DNA from 3 places in the Kitasatospora sp. NPDC089797 genome. Region 3 is predicted to be linked to each of the others. Evidence: riboswitches for the same ligand, from Rfam matches in the RefSeq annotation. Region 3 holds a riboswitch; each other region holds the start of a gene.
The links. A riboswitch is a leader RNA that binds a small molecule or an ion and turns the genes downstream of it on or off. The one in region 3 is predicted to bind cobalamin.

Region 1: another riboswitch for cobalamin. It lies ahead of thiI (tRNA uracil 4-sulfurtransferase ThiI); the one in region 3 lies ahead of nrdI (class Ib ribonucleoside-diphosphate reductase assembly flavoprotein NrdI).
Region 2: another riboswitch for cobalamin. It lies ahead of AB0O91_RS37400 (CbtB-domain containing protein); the one in region 3 lies ahead of nrdI (class Ib ribonucleoside-diphosphate reductase assembly flavoprotein NrdI).

Annotation. Positions count from the first base shown of each region.
Region 1 covers NZ_JBFBGS010000054.1:42,193-47,960, forward strand. The annotation lists gene AB0O91_RS33240 (cytosine permease) at 1-72, shown strand, start outside; gene AB0O91_RS33245 (short-chain fatty acyl-CoA regulator family protein) at 292-1,761, shown strand; cobalamin riboswitch at 1,792-2,043, shown strand; gene thiI (tRNA uracil 4-sulfurtransferase ThiI) at 2,212-3,489, shown strand; gene AB0O91_RS33255 (bifunctional 2-methylcitrate synthase/citrate synthase) at 3,518-4,642, opposite strand; gene prpB (methylisocitrate lyase) at 4,664-5,569, opposite strand; gene AB0O91_RS33265 (MmgE/PrpD family protein) at 5,626-5,768, opposite strand, start outside.
Region 2 covers NZ_JBFBGS010000070.1:8,707-14,474, forward strand. The annotation lists gene AB0O91_RS37375 (3-hydroxybutyryl-CoA dehydrogenase) at 1-293, shown strand, start outside; gene AB0O91_RS37380 (hypothetical protein) at 466-1,566, shown strand; gene AB0O91_RS37385 (DUF3592 domain-containing protein) at 1,657-2,517, shown strand; gene AB0O91_RS37390 ((2Fe-2S)-binding protein) at 2,567-3,316, opposite strand; gene AB0O91_RS37395 (CbtA family protein) at 3,346-4,215, opposite strand; gene AB0O91_RS37400 (CbtB-domain containing protein) at 4,242-4,430, opposite strand; cobalamin riboswitch at 4,497-4,620, opposite strand; gene cobF (precorrin-6A synthase (deacetylating)) at 4,793-5,554, shown strand; gene folP (dihydropteroate synthase) at 5,527-5,768, opposite strand, start outside.
Region 3 covers NZ_JBFBGS010000001.1:278,032-283,799, reverse strand. The annotation lists gene AB0O91_RS01170 (ABC transporter ATP-binding protein) at 1-960, shown strand, start outside; gene nrdF (class 1b ribonucleoside-diphosphate reductase subunit beta) at 1,028-2,050, opposite strand; gene nrdE (class 1b ribonucleoside-diphosphate reductase subunit alpha) at 2,086-4,269, opposite strand; gene nrdI (class Ib ribonucleoside-diphosphate reductase assembly flavoprotein NrdI) at 4,266-4,697, opposite strand; cobalamin riboswitch at 4,871-5,088, opposite strand; gene AB0O91_RS01150 (ester cyclase) at 5,222-5,656, opposite strand; gene AB0O91_RS01145 (TetR/AcrR family transcriptional regulator C-terminal domain-containing protein) at 5,754-5,768, shown strand, end outside.

The DNA.
Region 1 (5,768 bases), on a different contig from region 3:
GAGAACGTCCCGGCCGGTGCCGGGCAGCCCGCCGAGGCCCCGGCGGAGCAGGGCGAGAAGGTCACCGCCTGACCGCACGCACCGACACCCCCGGACCGCCCGGTGGCCGACTCAGCCGAGTCGCCGCCGGGCGGTCCGGCGTTCCGGCCGAGTCGACCGAGTCCGCCACCGGGTGGTCCCGAGCGGTCCCGGCTGCGAATTCCCGACAGGGGCGGGACAGTTCCTGCGAATACTGCGAACCGCGGTCGGTGGTACGTTCGCAGGAACGGGCAGGAAGGGAACGGTACGGCCATGGCACGTCCCACCGGGCGGAAGGTCTACGCCCACGCCAAGCTCCGCCGGCTGCGCCGCGAGCACGGCATGAACCAGGTCGAGCTGGCCCGCGAGCTCGGGATCTCGACCAGCTACCTCAACCAGATCGAGCACAGCCAGCGCCCGCTGACCGCCGCCGTGCTGCTGCGGATCTCCGAGGTGTTCGGGGTCGACCCGGAGTTCTTCTCCGAGGCCGAGGAGGAGCGCCTCGGCACCGACCTGCGCACCGCGCTCGCCGACGAGGCCTGCGGCGGCGCGGTCCCCGCGGAGGAGATCGCCGAAGTCAGCCGGGACCACCCCGAGCTGGCCCGGGCGCTGGTCGCCCTGCACCGCAGCTACCGCGCGGCCCTCGCCCGCGTCGCCGACCTGGGCGAACCCGGCGGCGGGACCGTCGGCGGGGCCATCCGCCCGGCCGAACCCCACGACGAGGTCCGGGACTTCTTCTACGCCCACCACAACCACATAGCCGCCCTGGACGAGGCGGCGGAGCGCACCGCCGAGCAGCTGGCGACCACGACCGCGGGCCGCACCGCCGCCGCGCTGGCCGCCCGGCTCGCCGAGCGGCACGGCGTCCGGGTGGTCGAGGCGGACCGGCAGCCGGCCGACCACCAGCGCGCCGCCGACCTGCGCCGCTACGACCCGGCCACCGGCGCCCTGCACCTCTCCCCCTGGCTCACCGACGGTCGACGCGCCTTCCAACTCGCCACCCAGCTCGCCCTGTTGGAACACCGCCCGCTGCTGGACACGCTGCTGGCGGCGGCCGAGCCCGACCTCACCTCGCCGCAGGCCGTCGACCTCGCCCGGATCGGCCTGGCCAACTACTTCGCCGGCGCCCTGCTGATGCCGTACACCGCCTTCCACGCCGCCGCCGAGGACCTGCGCTACGACATCGAGCTGCTCCAGGCCCGCTTCGGCGTCGGCTTCGAGACGGTCTGCCACCGGCTGAGCACCCTCCAACGCCCCGGCCGGCGCGGGGTGCCGTTCTCCTTCCTGCGCGCCGACCGGGCCGGGAACATCTCCAAGCGCCAGTCCGCCACCGACTTCCACTTCTCCCGCCTGGGCGGCACCTGCCCGCTGTGGACGGTCTACGAGGCCTTCTCCGCCCCCGGCCGGGTCCTCACCCAGGTCGCCGAGATGCCCGACGGCAAGCGCTACTTCTGGATCGCCCGGACCGTCTCGCACGGCGGCCACGGACACCGCGCACCGCGCAGCGAGTTCGCCGTCGCGCTCGGCTGTGAACTGCGCCACGCCCACCGCCTGGTCTACGCCGAGGGCATCGCCCCGAACGCCCCCGGCGCGGCCACCCCGATCGGCCTCGGCTGCCGGATCTGCGAACGCCGCGACTGCGCCCAGCGGGCCCGGCCGCCGGCGGGCGGGCGGCTGCTGGTCGACCCCGACCGGCGCGGCCGGGTGCCGTACCCCGTGCTGGCCGAAGGGCCCGGGGCCTGACCACGGCCCGACCGGGGCCGGGCCCGCCTGTAGGGTTGCCGTGCTGGTGGTTCACCGGGCGCCCCGCGCTCCCGGGGAGGCAAGAGGGAACCCGGTGACGCCGTTCACACGGCCAGTCCGGGACTGCCCCGCAGCGGTGAGCGGGAACGACCGCCGTCATCCGCACTGGGCCCGGGAGACGGGCCCGGGAAGCGACGGCCAGTAGGTGTCCGCCCCGTCGACGTCGACGGCGGCCGGACGGGCCCGCGAGTCCGAAGACCTGCCACCGGTGCGCACGCCGAACGGCGGCGTGCGCGCTCCGGGGCCCCGCGGGAGGGCCGCGTGGCCCTCGTACGGACCCCGGTCCGGCGTGACCGTCAGCCGGCACGCCGCCCCGGACACCGCTGCGCGCGCCGCCGTCCTCCCCGCTCGGCACCCGACCGGGACCACTGGGACGACTGGGACTTCTGCATGGACCACCTGACCGACGGCGCACGGCTGCCCTCGCCCCGCGGCGCCACCGAGCCCTACGGGCCCTGCGTGCTGCTCAAACACGGCGAGGTGGTCCTCAAGGGCCGCAACCGCCAGCGGTTCGTCCAGCGCCTGGAGGACAACCTGCGCGTCGCGCTGCGCGGGATAGGCGGCTCGACCTGGATCAGGACCCCGCATACCATCACCGTGCTCGGCGGGCAGGTGCCCGTCGCGGACCTGGTCGCCCGGGCCCGCACGGTGGTCGGGTTCAGCTCCGTCGAGCCGGCGCTGCGGGTGCCCAGCACGCTGGAGTCCGTCGAGGCCAACGCCCTGGCGGTGCTGCGCGAGGCCTGCGCCGGGCGCACCGGCACCGGCTTCGCCGTCCGGGTCCGGCGCCGGGACAAGGGCTTCGCCCTCACCTCCACCCAACTGGAGCGGCACCTCGGCGCGTTCCTCCAGCCGCGGATCGACGGCCTGCGGGTCGACCTCACCGCGCCCGACGTCACCCTGACCGTGGAGATCGAGCACCGAGAGACCTACGTGTCGGCCGAGCGCCACCCCGGGCTGACCGGGCTGCCGGTCGGGTCCAGCGGGCGGGCGCTGGTGCTGCTGTCCGGCGGCTACGACTCCCCGGTGGCCGCGCACCGGGCCATGCGGCGCGGACTGGCCTGCGACTTCGTGCACTTCAGCGGTGCGCCGTACACCAACCCCTCCTCGGTGTACAAGGCGTACGCCCTGGCCCGCGAGCTCAACCGCTACCAGCCGCCGGGCGAGCTGCACGTCGTCTCCCTCGGCAAGGCCCAGAAGCAGCTGGCCGTCGCGGGCGCCGGGCGCCTCCAGGTGGTCGCCCAGCGCCGGCTGATGGTGCGCACCGCCTGTGCCCTGGCCGGCGCCACCGGGGCCCAGGCCCTGGTCACCGGCGACAGCCTCGGCCAGGTCGCCAGCCAGACCCTCGCCAACCTGGCCGCCGTGGACCAGGCCGCGACGCTGCCGGTGCTGCGCCCGCTGATCGGCTGGGAGAAGCAGGAGATCATCGACCAGGCCCGGGCGCTCGGCACGGCGGAGATATCCGTCCTGCCGGACGAGGACTGCTGCAGCCTGCTCGCCCCGCCCCAGGTGAGCACCGGGGCGCGGCTGGGCCAGCTGCGGGCCGTGGAGAAGCGCCTCGACCTGGACGAGGTGGTCGAGGCGCTGCTCGCGAACGTGCAGGTGATGCGGCCCGGCCAGGAGGACGAGCCCGCGCCGGTCGCCGACGCCGGCTGTTCCGTGCCCTCCTGAGCCCGACCCCGACCCCGGTGCCGGCCCGCTACACGCTGGCCGGGACCGGCCGCTGGCCCGGCCCGTCGTACTGGGCCAGCGGGCGGATCAGGGCGTTGTGGGCGAGCTGTTCGGTGATGTGGGCGGTCCACCCGGTGATCCGGCTCATCACGAAGATCGGGGTGAACACCGGGGTGTCGAAGCCCATCAGGTGGTAGGCCAGCCCGGCCGGGTAGTCGAGGTTGGGGTGGATGCCCTTGCGCTCCAGCATCGCCCGGCGCAGGGCGGCGTGCAGGGCGGCCAGCCGGGCGGCCTCGGGGTCGGCCGAGCCCGCCACCAGGCGGTCCAGGGCGGCCTGCATGATCGGGACCCGGGAGTCCCCGTGCTTGTAGACGCGGTGGCCGAACCCCATGATCTTGCGCTTGGCGGCCAGCGCCTCGTCCAGCCAGTCGGCGGCCCGGGCCGGATCGCCGATCTCGTCCAGCATGTGCATCACGGCCTCGTTGGCGCCGCCGTGCAGCGGGCCCTTGAGCGCGCCGATCGCGGCGGTGACGGCGCTGTAGAGGTCGGAGAGGGTGGAGGTGACCACCCGGGCGGTGAACGTCGAGGCGTTGAAGCTGTGTTCGGCGTACAGCACCAGGGAGATCTCGAAGCAGCGGACCACCTCGGGGGCGGGCACGGTGCCGAAGCACATGTGGAAGAAGTTCTCGGCGTAGCCGAGCTCCGGGTCGGGCGCGATCGGGGCCAGGCCGCGGCGGCGGCGCTGGTCGGCGGCCACCACGGTGGGCAGTTTCGCCAGCAGGGTCAGGGACTTGGCGAGGTGGGGGGCCGGGCGGCCGTCGTCCTCGGTCGGGTCCTCGGCACCGAAGAAGCTGACGGCGGTGCGCAGCACGTCCATCGGGTGGCAGGTCTCGGGCAGCTTGGCCAGGACTTCGGCGGTGGTCCGGTCGAGCGGCCGCAGGGCGCGCTCCCGGGCCCGGAACTCGCGCAGCCGGGCCTCGTCCGGCAGGTCGCCGTACCACAGCAGGTAGGCGGTCTCCTCGAAGGAGCGGTGGGCGGCGAGGTCCTGGACCGGGTAGCCGCGGTAGGTCAGGGAGTTGGTCTCCGGGATGACGGTGGAGATCTCGGTGGTGTCGACGACGACACCGGCGAGGCCGCGATGGATCTCGGACATGGTGCTGGTGCCTCCGGTGCGTCAGGTGCCGGGCGGAAGGGTGAAGTCGAAGACGGCCGAGTCGAAGGCCGCGTACTCCTGGTAGCCGAGGAGTTCGTAGAGCCGGGAGCGGGGCTGCATGCGCGGGAGCAGGGAGGCCTGGGTGCCCTCGGCGGCGATGGTGCGCAGCCCGTCCTCGACCGCGCCCATGGCCAGGCGCAGCAGGGTGACCGGGTAGAGGGCGATGTTGTAGCCCAGCTCCTCCAGGGTGCGGGTGTCCAGCAGCGGGGTCTTGCCGAACTCGGTGAGGTTGGCGAGCAGCGGCACGTCGACCGCCTTGCGGAAGGCCTCGTACTCCGAGAGGTCGGCGAGCGCCTCGGGGAAGATCGCGTCGGCGCCGGCGTCGACGTAGGCCCTGGCCCGGTCGATCGCCGCGTCGAGTCCCTCGACCGAGCGGGCGTCGGTGCGGGCCATCAGCAGGAAGTCCGGGTCGCGCCGGGCGTCCACGGCGGCCCTGATCCGTCGGACCATCTCCTCCCGGGAGGTGATGGTCTTGCCGTCGAGGTGGCCGCAGCGCTTGGGGTTGACCTGGTCCTCCAGGTGCAGGCCGGCCAGCCCGGCGTCCTCCAGGAGCTGGACGGTGCGGGCCGCGTTCATCGGCTCGCCGAAGCCGGTGTCGGCGTCGATCAGGACGGGCAGGTCGGTGACCCGGGTGGTCTGCTGGGCCCGGGCGGCGATCTCGGTGACGGTGGTGAGGCCGATGTCGGGCAGGCCGAGGTCGGCGGCGAGGACGGCGCCGGAGAGGTAGACCGCGTCGAAGCCGGTGTCCTGGACGAGGCGGGCGGAGAGCGGGTTGATCGCGCCGGGGATGCGCAGCAGCCGTCCGGAGGCGAGCTGTTCGCGGAAGGTGCGGCGGCGCTGGGCGGGGGTGGTGCGGGTCTGCAGCAGGCGGGTGGGCGCCGGGCTGTCGGTCGCGGGGGTGTCGGGCGCAGGGGTGTCGGGCATCAGAACAGGCCCTTCGGGAGGGTCGCGTCGTACGTGCGGACGGCCTCGGTGTCGACGGCCGGGAACAGCTCGTCGAGGTCGGCCGCGTGCAGTTCGGCGAGGCCGGCAGCGGCGGTCAGGAAGCGGTCCTGCTGGGCGGGGG
Region 2 (5,768 bases), on a different contig from region 3:
TCAACGCCCTGCTGGTGCCCTACCTGCTGTCCGCGATCCGGATGGCCGAGGCCGGGCACGCCACCGCCGCGGACATCGACGCGGGCATGGTGCACGGCTGCGCCCACCCGATGGGGCCGCTGCAACTCGCCGACCTGATCGGCCTGGACACCGTGGAGGCCATCGCCCGCTCCCTGTACGACGAGTACAAGGAGCCGCTCTACGCCCCGCCGCCGCTGCTCTCCCGGATGGTCGAGGCCGGCCTGCTGGGCCGCAAGACCGGTCAGGGCTTCCACCCCCACCGGACGCCCTGACCCACCCGAGCCCGCCGGTGCCCCGGCCTCCGTCGCGGAGGGCCGGGGCACCGGCGTTCCCCCTCGGGGTCGCGGGCCCGCGCGGCTCCGCCGGCCGCGCGTCGAAGTCCGGGACAGGAGAAGGCTCCTGAGGTCTGGCGGTCGACCCCCCGGAACCAGCAGAATCGCTCGTGTGACGACCACCACGGGTGTGCCGCCCGCCACGCACAACACTCCCCTCGCCTGTGCCAAGGGCCTCCTCACCGGGGGCGTGGTCGGGACGTCGCTGGCCGCGCTCGTCGTGGGCGGGATCCTCGACCACCCGCCCCTGCTCGTCACCGGGGTGGTGGCGCCCCCCGTCTACGCCCTGCTGGTGTTCCTCGCCGGTGCGCCGAGGCGTGCCCGGGAGGCGGCGGTCGTGCTCCGCACGGCGCTCGCGACGATCGACAGCCGGGAGGCCGTCGGGGGCGAGTCGAGCGAGGTGCCGGTGCGGTTCGAGCTCACCGTCGTCCCGGACGACGAGTCGCCGTACCGGGTGGGGATCACCCAGGACATCAACCTCGTGGACCTGCCGGACTACCGGCCGCGCGGCGTCGTGGTGGTCCAGTACCCGCCGGACCGGCCGTGGCGGGTGCGCATCGTCAAGCGGCCGACGCCGGAGTGGGCGGAACGGGCGGCGTCGGCCCGCCCCGACGCGGTACCGGAGTCGGCGGCGCCCAAGGTGGTCGAGCCCCCGGAGGGCTGTGCCTTCGGCCTCTTCCTGCTCCTCGGCCTGCTGGCGGGCGCTGCGGCGGTGGTCCTGCTCTTCCGCGCGGAGCTCTTCGACGGGGACGGCACCGCGCAGCCGTCGTCGACCGGGCAGCCGTCCGTCTCCGTCACGTCGTCGACCGCGGTCGTCTCGTCGGCGCTCGGATCGGTCTCCCTGGGGCCGGGCCGGTCGTTCCTCGACCAGGGCGAGCTGGACCGGGCCCTCGGCACGCTCACCCAGGACGGGGACACCCGCCGGGCGCTCACCGTCGTCGTGCAGGAGCGCCTGTTGTCGGTCTTCTACGCGCCCGTCGGCACGCCGGCTTCGGGGCTCGACCCCCGCGAACTGCCCTACGCCCGGTTCCCCGCCCTGGTCGAGGAGGCCACCACCACCCTCGGCGTCCAGGCCCCGCGGACCTGGCAGGTCATCGCCGAAGGCCTCACCGGCTCCCCCGTCATCAGGGTCGTGGTGACCGGGTCCGACGGCACGGCGTCGCTGGAGGCGGACCGACAGGGCCGGGTGGTACGGCGCTCGCCCGCACGGTGAACCGCCCCGGGAGCGCACGGTTCGGCACGACGGGGGCACGGCAGGGGGTGTGGTCGGTGGCCGCCCCCGGAGCAGCAGGAGGAGAGTCGGATGGGATGGCACGGATACCTCGTGCTGTGGTGCGGTGTGTTCGTCGCGCTGGCGCTGGTCGGGTACGGGCGGTCGCTCGCCGGGGCGACCCGGGCGCAGCGGACGGTCCGGGCGCAGGGGCGGATCGAGCGGGTGGACGAGCCCCGGCACGGGAGCTCCCCGAGCGACGGGATCTCCGTGGTCGTCTCCTTCCGGGACCCGTCCACCGGGCAGGAGTTCACCGTCACCAACGACGGTGAGCACGGCGAGCGGATCAGCGTGGCCTGGACGGGCCGGGAGATCGGGGTCCACTACCCGCCCGGCCGCCCCCAGGCCTTCCAGTTCGTCAACCACCCCACCGAGGGCGAGCGCGGACTCGGCTGGCCGACCTTCGCGCTCTTCCTCGCCTACGCCGGTCCGGTCGTCGCCGTCGCGATCGACCGGGGCTGGCCGTGGGCCCTGCTGGGCTTCTGCGGGCCCTGGGCGCTCTCCGGGCTGTACCACCTGCCCGGGAACATCCGCGACCGGAAGGGCCGTCTCGCCCGGCTGGCCGGCATGGCGGCCGTGCCCGGCCGGGTGATCGCCGTGCTCCGGAGCGCCACCGTCGACGAGGACGGGTACACCACCACCCAGGTGGTACCGGTGGTCGCCTTCACCACCCTCGACGGCAGGTCCGTCACGGCCTACTGCGAGTCCGGGCTGGCGGACCCGACCCGGTCGCGGGGCCGGGACGTCACCGTCCACTACGCCCCCGACGACCCGGCGGTCTTCGTCCCGGACGTCGAGGCCGGACGCCGCTCCTGGCACTGGGACATGGCCGTCAACATCGTGGGCGTCCTGGTCATCGCGGCGGCCGCCGTGGTGGGAGCGGTCGCGCTGTGACCCGGGGGCCGGGGCCGTCCGGGCCGGGCACCGGCTCCTGCGGGCACCGTCAGGACCGCGGCGCGGCGCCCCGGACGCCCGGCGGTGCGCTGAGGACGCAGTCCCCGCACAGCCCGCCGGCCCGGTCCGGGGCGGCCCGGTAGATCAGGCAGCAGCTGCGCCGACGGAAGCGGGTGCCGTCCGCGGCCACCGTGCCGGCCCCGCGCAGCGGCGGCCGGTCCAGCAGGAGGGCAGCCAACTGCCGCGCCCGTCCGGCGAGTTGCGGAGCGCTGCGGACCACGGCCGCGGCCGCGCCGTTGACCGCCGAGGCCACGTTGCCCCAGCCGATCCGGGGCGGGACGCCGAACGCGGCGAAGGCCTCGGTCAGTTCCCGGACCGCGCCGTCCAGCACCTCCGCCGCGAACCGCTCGGCGAGTTCGGCCGGATCGGCGAGCGGGACGGCCGCCCGGGCCGGCAGCGACAGCGGGAACAGCCCGCCGGGGGTCGGCTGCCACCGGGCCTCCCGCAGGCCGTAGCCGAACAGCGCCCCGTCCAGCACGGCGACGCCGAACGCGGGCGAGAGCACCCGGGCGGCCAGGCCCAGGTGGGTCACCGAGGCCGCCACCCGCCGTTCGACCGCCTCGGGCGGCTGCCCTCCGGCGGCGGCGAGGTGGCCCCGGGCGCCGGCCACCCGCTCCGCCGACGCCGCCGGCCGGTCGAGCAGTTCGGCCATCGACCGCCAGGGCGCGACCGGTCCGTCGGTGCCGTGGGTCTCGAACGCGAAGAACGGCCCGAGGGCCGCGACGCGCTGCGGCGTCACGGCCCTCGGGGGCGTCGGGGAGGTCGGCGTCATGCCGCGCCGACCGGCTCGGGTCCGGCCTCGGCCGGGGCGGTGGCCTCGGCGCGGCTCCTGAGCAGGCGCTCGGCCATCGGCCCGAAGAGCAGGCCCAGCGTGCCCCACAGCAGCAGCTGCGCGGCCACCGAGTAGAAGCGGAACTCGAACAGGGTGTCCGCCGGGAAGCCCGGGTAGACGATGGCGCCCTTGTCGTCGGTCAACGGCAGCGGGGTCTCCGTCGCGTGGTGACCGAACTGCTGGACGTTGTCGGCGAGTTCACCGAGCGGGGGGAGCACCGCCATGACGATGCCGATCGCCACGGCGAAGGCGCCGGCCGCCAGCAGGGTGGCGTTCCAGTTCCCGAACCGGGCCTGGAGGCGCTTGCCGAGCCAGACCGCCAGGACGAGGAACACGATCGAGCAGACGACCATGCCCAGGTACAGGTTGCCGCGGTCCCGGATGGTCTCCGGGTGCCCGATGGCCGGCGGGTTGGCGGGGTACTTGATGAACGGGACGAAGTACAGGCCGAGGAAGCCGCCGAGCGCCACCAGCATCGCCAGGGTGCGCGGGCGGAGCCGGCCGGTGCGGCCCAGGCAGACGGTGTAGGCGATCGCGAACAGCGCGCCCATCGCCGTGCCGAACAGGATCATGCCGACGCCGATGCCGACGTTGGCCTGGACGGTGCGGCTGAAGATGTCCGGTCCGCCCATGTCCATCGGCAGTCCGGCGGCCTTGTCCAGCAGTCCCTGCGCGTCGTCGCGTCCGCTCTCGTACTCGATCGCCGCGTTGATCTGCGGCTCCGCGAAGATCCGGGCGAAGACGAAGGCGAGCAGGCCGGCCACTGCGCCGGCGAGGACGCCGCGCAGGATGAGTCTCTTCTCCATGTCGGGTGGTTCGCTGCTTCCGGTCGTCAGTGGCAGGGGAAGCCGAGGAAGTGCCGCGAGTCGTGGACGAACTCGTGGATGTGCATGTCCTTGCCGAACACGGAGTAGGCGCCCTGGTCGACGCCGATGAAGTAGTAGACGGCCAGCGCGATGAGAGCGGTGACGACGAGCCAGGCGACCGCCTTGGACGCCGGCACCACGACCGGGACGGGCAGGGCGGAGGGCCCGGGCATACTGGTGCTCACAGTTGAGCCTCCTTCGGGGATCGTGCGTCCCGTTCTCGTTGGGGCGGACGTGATGGCGTCGTATCTGACTCACGGGCCGCCCGGAGGAGGGCCCGCTCACAGTGGCGCGACCGTGCCGGAGTCCCACCGGCTTCCTTACGCCATCACTACGTCCGGTAGGTTAGGCCCGCCCCGGGGGGCCGTCAATCGCCCCGATCCGCCCGGGAGCCCAGCGTGCGGAAGGTCACGTCCCCGTCGCCGGACCGGTCCACGCCGTGCGCGCGGGCCCCGGACGCCGCAGGTCAGGGCGGTCCGCGGACGATCCGCCCGGCGGCATCCGGCAGAATCGCGGTATGCGGCAGATCATCGTCATCGGCATCGGTGCGGGCGACCCGGACCACCTCACCCTCCAAGCGGTCAAGGCCTTCGCCCGCACCGACGTCTTCCTCCTCCTCGACAAGAACCAGCAGCGCCAGGACCTGATGCACCTGCGCCGCCGGATGATCGAGGAGCACGGCCGGCCCGGCCACCGGGTGGTCGAGGTGCCGGACGCCGAGCGCGACCGCACCACCCCCGCCTACACCGAGGCGGTCCACGACTGGCGGCGCCGCCGGGCCGAGCTGGTCGGCCGGCTGGTCGCCGAGCACCTGGGCCCGGACGAGACCGGCGCGCTGCTGGTCTGGGGCGACCCGAGCCTCTACGACAGCGTGACCGCCGTCCTGGACGAGGTGCTGGCCACCGAGCCGGACGCCTTCGCGTACCGGGTCGTGCCCGGGATCAGCAGCGTCTCGGTGCTCGCCGCCCAGCACCGCACCACCCTCACCCGGGTCGGCCGACCGGTGCGGATCACCACCGCCCGCCGGCTGGCCGCCGAGGGCTTCGGCCCGGGCAGCGAGGACGCGGTGGTGATGCTGGACGGGCAGGCGGCCCTCACCGGCCTCGACCCCGAGGGCGTGCACGTGCACTACGGCGCCTACCTGGGCGGCCCGGACGAGATCCTGGTCTCCGGCCCGCTCGCCGAGGCCGCCCCGGAGATCGCCCGGCTGCGCGGGGAGGCCCGCGAGCGCAAGGGCTGGATCATGGACACCTACCTGCTGCGCCGTACCGAGGACTGACCGGCGGGCGACCGGGACGCGCGCAGGGCCGCCTCCAGCCGTACCGCGTCCGCGGTCGCCCGCACCTCGTGGACCCGCACCGCCCACGCCCCCTGGGCGGCGGCCAGCACGGCCGCCGCCGCGGTGGCGTCGTCCCGTTCCCGCGCCGGTCGCGGCTCGCCGGTGGCCGGGTCGGCCAGCAGGTCGCCGAGGAAGCGCTTGCGGGACGGGGCGA
Region 3 (5,768 bases):
CTGCTGGTCCGGGCCGATGCGATCGCCGTCGGCACCGCCAGCGCCGCCGCGCTCTACTTCCTGCGGCTGTTCGATCCGATCAACGGCCTGTTGTCGACGGTCGACGAGGTGCAGTCGGCCTCGGCGGCCGCCGACCGGGTGGTCGGGCTGGCCCTGCTGCCGCGGACCGGAGCGCCGCAACCCACGGCTCCCCGGCGGACCGACACCGCCGCGGGCCCGCGGAAGGCGGCCGCCGTGGAACTCCACGGGGTGGGACACGCCTACCTCCCGGGCCACCCGGTGCTGCACGGGGTGGACCTGAGCCTGGCCCCCGGCGAGCGGGTGGCCGTGGTCGGCACCACCGGGGCCGGCAAGAGCACCCTGGCCCGGCTGGTCGCGGGGGTCCACCCGCCGTCGGCCGGACGGATACTGATCGACGGCCGCCCGGTCGAGGAGCTGACCGACGGCCGGATCCGGCGGATGGTGGCCCTGGTCAACCAGGAGACCCATGTGTTCGCCGGGACGCTGGCCGAGGACCTCCGGCTCGCCCGGCCCGAGGCCGACGACGAGGAACTGCGCGCCGCGCTCGGCACGGTCGACGCCTGGGACTGGGCCGCCGCCCTGCCGCAGGGGCTGGCGACCGAGGTCGGCCAGGGCGGCACCCGGCTCACCCCGATCCAGGCCCAGCAGTTGGCCCTCGCCCGGCTGGTGCTCGCCGACCCCCCGGTGGCGGTCTTGGACGAGGCCACCGCGGAGGCGGGCAGCGCCGGGTCGCGCGCCCTGGAGGCCGCGGCCGAGCGGGCCCTGGCGGGCCGCACCTCGCTCGTGGTCGCGCACCGGCTGACCCAGGCGGTGCGCGCCGACCGGATCCTGGTGCTGGAGGACGGACGGCTGGTCGAGCAGGGGACCCACGAGCAGCTGGCGGCCGCCGGCGGGCGCTACGCACGGCTCTGGGCGGCCTGGAGCGGAGCCCGGGCCTGACCGCCCGCGACGCCCGTCGACCGGCCACAACCGGTCGACGGGCGTCGCCGCTACCCTCCCGGCCCGTTCAGAAGGCCCAGTCGTCGTCGGAGGTGTCCTCGGCCTTGCCCATCACGTAGGAGGAGCCGGAGCCGGAGAAGAAGTCGTGGTTCTCGTCCGCGCCGGGCGAGAGCGCCGCCAGGATCTCCGGGTTGACGGCCGTCCGGTCGGCGCCGAAGCGGGCCGGGTAGCCGAGGTTCATCAGGGCCTTGTCGGCGTTGTAGCGCACGAACACGGCGACGTCGTCCATCAGGCCCAGCGGCCGGTACAGGTCACCGGAGTAGCGCAGCTCCAACTCGTAGAGCTCGTCCAGGAGTTCGTCCGTGAAGCTGCGCATCCGCGCCTGGTCCGCGGCGGAGCGCTGCTCCAGGCCGCGCTGGTACTTGTAGCCGGAGTAGTACCCGTGCACCGCCTTGTCGCGCAGGATCAGGCGCACCATGTCGGCGGTGTTGGTGAGCAGCGCGTGGGTGGAGAAGTGCAGCGGCAGGTAGAAGCCGGCGTAGAGCAGGAGCGAGGAGAGCAGGGTGGAGGCGACCTTGCGCTGGAGCGGGTCGTCGCCGTAGTAGTGCGTGAGGACGGCCTTGCAGCGCTGCTGGAGGACGTCGTTGTCGACCGCCCACCGGTAGGCGTCGTCGATCTCCGGGGTGGTGGCGAGGGTGGAGAACACGGACGAGTAGCTGCGGGCGTGCACGGACTGCATGAAGGCGATGTTGGTGTAGACCGCCTCCTCGTGCTCGGTGCGGGCGTCCTGGATCTGGACGATCTCACCGACCGTGGCCTGCACGGTGTCGAGCATCGTCAGGCCGGTGAACACCCGCATGGTCAGGGTGCGTTCCTCGGCGGTGAGGCGCTGCTGCCAGGCGGCGAGGTCCCCGGAGAGGGGGACCTTCTCCGGCAGCCAGAAGTTGGCGGTGAGGCGGTTCCACACCTCCAGGTCCTTCTCGTCGGTGACGCGGTTCCAGTTGACCGGGCGCAGTCGGGCGCCGGGGTCGTGGCGGTAGGAGGGGGGCGTGACCGAGGGCGTGGCCGGCCGGGTGGGGGTGGTCGTCATGGCGGGGGCTTCCGTGGGGTCGGTGGCGGGCGGCGTCACAGGGTGCAGGACAGGCAGTTCTCGATCTCGGTCCCCGCCAGGGCCTCCTGGCGGAGCCGGATGTAGTAGAGCGTCTTGATGCCCTTGCGCCAGGCGTGGATCTGCGCCTTGTTGAGGTCCCGGGTGGTGGCGGTGTCGCGGAAGAACAGCGTGCAGCTGAGGCCCTGGTCGACGTGCCGGGTGGCGGCCGCGTAGGTGTCGATGATCTTCTCGTAGCCGATCTCGTACGCGTCCTGGAAGTACTCCTGGTTGTCGTCGTCCATTCCGGGGGCAGGGAAGTAGACGCGTCCGAGCTTGCCCTCCTTGCGGATCTCCACCTTGGCGGCGACGGGGTGGATGGAGGCGGTGGCGTCGTTGATGTAGCTGATGGACCCGGTGGGCGGCACGGCCTGGAGGTACTGGTTGTAGATGCCGTGCGCCATGACGGCGGCCCGGAGTTCGCGCCAGTCCTCGACGGTGGGGAGGTGGACGCCCGCCTCCCGGAAGAGCGTGCGGACCCGCTCGGTGGCCGGCTCCCACGTGTGCCCGGTGTACTGGTCGAAGTAGCTGCCGTCGGCGTAGGCGGACTCCTCGAAGCCCTCGAAGGCGGTGCCGCGCTCGACGGCGATCCGCTGCGAGGCGCGGAGGGCGTGGTAGGCGACGGTGCGGAAGTAGGCGTCGGTGAAGTCGACGCCCTCCGCGCTGCCGTAGTGGACGCGCTGCGAGGCGAGGTAGCCGTGCAGGTTCATCTGGCCGAGGCCGATGGCGTGGGAGGCGGCGTTGCCGCGGGCGACCGAGGGGACGGCGTCGATGTTCGACTGGTCGGAGACGGAGGTGAGGCCGCGTACCGCGGTCTCGACCGTCGCGCCGAAGTCGGGTGAGGCCATGGCGGCGGCGATGTTCAGGGACCCGAGGTTGCAGGATATGTCGCGGCCGACCGTGGTGTAGTCCAGGGCCGCGTCGTACTCGCTCGGCGTGTTGACCTGGAGGATCTCCGAGCACAGGTTGGACATGTTGATCCAGCCGGGGATCGGGTTGGCCCGGTTGACGGTGTCCTCGAAGAGCAGGTACGGGTAGCCGGACTCGAACTGGAGCTCCGCGACGGTCTTGAAGAACTCCCGGGCGCTGATGGTGGTCTTGCGGATGCGCGGGTTGGCGACCAGCTCCCGGTAGTGGTCGCTGACGGACAGGTCGGACAGCGGCCTGCCGTACTCGCGCTCCACGTCGTAGGGCGAGAACAGGTGCATGGACTCGTTGCGCTTGGCGAGTTCGAAGGTGATGTCGGGGACGACCACGCCCAGCGAGAGGCTCTTGATCCGCACCTTCTCGTCCGCGTTCTCCCGCTTGGTGTCGAGGAAGCGCAGGATGTCCGGGTGGTGGGCGTGGAGGTAGACGGCTCCCGCGCCCTGGCGGGCCCCGAGCTGGTTGGCGTAGGAGAAGGAGTCCTCCAGGAGCTTCATCACCGGGACGACGCCGGAGGACTGGTTCTCGATCTTCTTGATCGGCGCCCCCTGCTCCCGCAGGTTGGTCAGCAGCAGGGCGACCCCGCCGCCCCGCTTGGACAGCTGGAGGGCGGAGTTGACGCCCCGGCCGATCGACTCCAGGTTGTCCTCGACCCTGAGCAGGAAGCAGGAGACCAGCTCGCCGCGCTGGGCCTTCCCCGCGTTCAGGAAGGTGGGGGTGGCCGGCTGGAAGCGGCCGGTCATCATCTCGTCGACCAGCCCGGCGGCGAGGGCTTCGTCCCCGGCCCCGAGGTAGAGGGCGGTGGCCACCACGCGGTCCTCGTAGCGCTCCAGGTACCGGGTGCCGTCGAAGGTCCTGAGCGTGTAGGAGGTGTAGTACTTGAACGCGCCGAGGAAGGTGCGGAAGCGGTGCTCGTGGGCGTAGGCCTGCCGGTAGAGGCCCTTGACGAACTCCCAGGGGTACCGCCGGATCGGCGCCTCCTCGTAGTAGTCGTTCTCGACCAGGTAGGCGATCTTCTCCTCCAGGGTCGGGAAGACCACCGTGTTGGGGTTGACCTGCTGGAGGAAGTACTGGCGGACGGCTTCGCGGTCCTTGGCGAACTGGATGCGGCCGTCGCAGTCGTACATGTTCAGCATCGCGTTGAGCGCGTGGTAGTCCTTGCGCGTGCCGACCGACTCCTTCCGGTCGGCGGACGGGTCGGCGGGGGCCGCGGACGGCCCGGCGGGGGTGGCGGTCATGCCGCGGTCCGCGGTGTCGTCGAGGAGTGTCGTGTCCAAAACCTCTGGAGTCCTTCCCTCACGGCACGGACGTCGTGCTCCGTGCCCAGCAGTTCGAATCGGTACAGTTCCGGGACACCGCACTTCGCCGAGATCACCCGGCCGGCCAGGCAGTAGTCCGCGCCGAAGTTGGTGTTGCCGGAGGCGATCACCCCGCGCAGCAGGGCGCGGTTCGCCGGGTCGTTCAGGAAGCGGGCCACCTGTTTGGGGACGGCTCCGGCACGCTCGCCGCCCCCGTAGGTGGGCACGATCAGCACGTAGGGCCCGGTGATCCGCGGCATCGGCTCGCGGTGCGGGTGCAGCGGGATGCGGACGGCGGGCAGTCCCAGCCGTTCCACGAAACGCTTGGTGTTCTCCGAGACGCTGGAGAAATACACGAGACCGCTCACCGGTCCGCCGCCTCCTCTGGCTCGCTCCCTTGCGGACTCCGGGGCGGGGAGGGCGGCGGCGCGTGGCGGTTCCCCGGAGGCGGCGCGCCGGACGGACGGGCGCACCGGACCGGGCGGGTCCGTACGACGGCCACGCGGCCCTCCCTCGGGGCCTCGGAGCGCGCACGCCGCCATCCGGCGTGCGCACCGGTGGCAGGTCTTCGGACTCGCGGGCCCGCCCTCCTCGGAGGACACCTACTGGCCGTCGCTTCCCGGGCCGGTTCGGGCCCAGTGCGTAGGACGGCGGTCGTTCCCGCTCACCGCTGCGGGGCAGTCCCGGACTTCCACCGGGTTCCCTCTTGCCTCACCGAGTGCACGAGGCGCCCGGTGAACCACCAGCACCGCAACACTACATCTAGATCCGATTCGACACGCCCATCCCAGATCTTGTGTCTTCGCAAGAACTTAGGTATACCTAAGTCGACGACGCACGAGTGGGTGCCCGAAGGGCCGGAGCACGCCCACCGGGCCCGGGCGCCGCCCGCTCAGCCGGCGGTCGGCATCGGCCAGCCGAGCTGGATGAACATGCCGAGCCGGTCGCTGACCGCGCGGATCTGCGAGATCCTGCCGTCGGTGACGGTCAGCCACCAGATCTGCTCCACCTCGAAGGAGCGGCCGGTGGGCTCGGGCATCCGGGGGTGGTAGCCGGTGTGGGTGCCGGTGACCGTCATCCGGGCAACGACCGTGTCCCCTTCGGCGACCAGGGCGTCGGGGTGCATCCGGGCCTCGCCGAAGGCGTCGAGCTGCCGGCGGAACCCGTCGAAGGCCGCCCCGGGCTCGTCCTCCTCGCCGAAGATGATCTTGTTGTGGTCGATCACGTCGAGCGCCATGTAGTCCGCCAGATCGGCGAGCCGTCGCTCGTCGAGTGCCCGGAAGAAGCCCTCGACGACCCGCTTGTTCGTCGCCGTCGCTGCCCGCATCGCAACCCATCCCAGACTTACGCCGTAAGAATCCCTGTCGGCAGCACGGTAGACTTACGGCGTAAGAATGGCAAGCACGGCCGGAGGAGGACCACCGATGGGGAAGCGGACC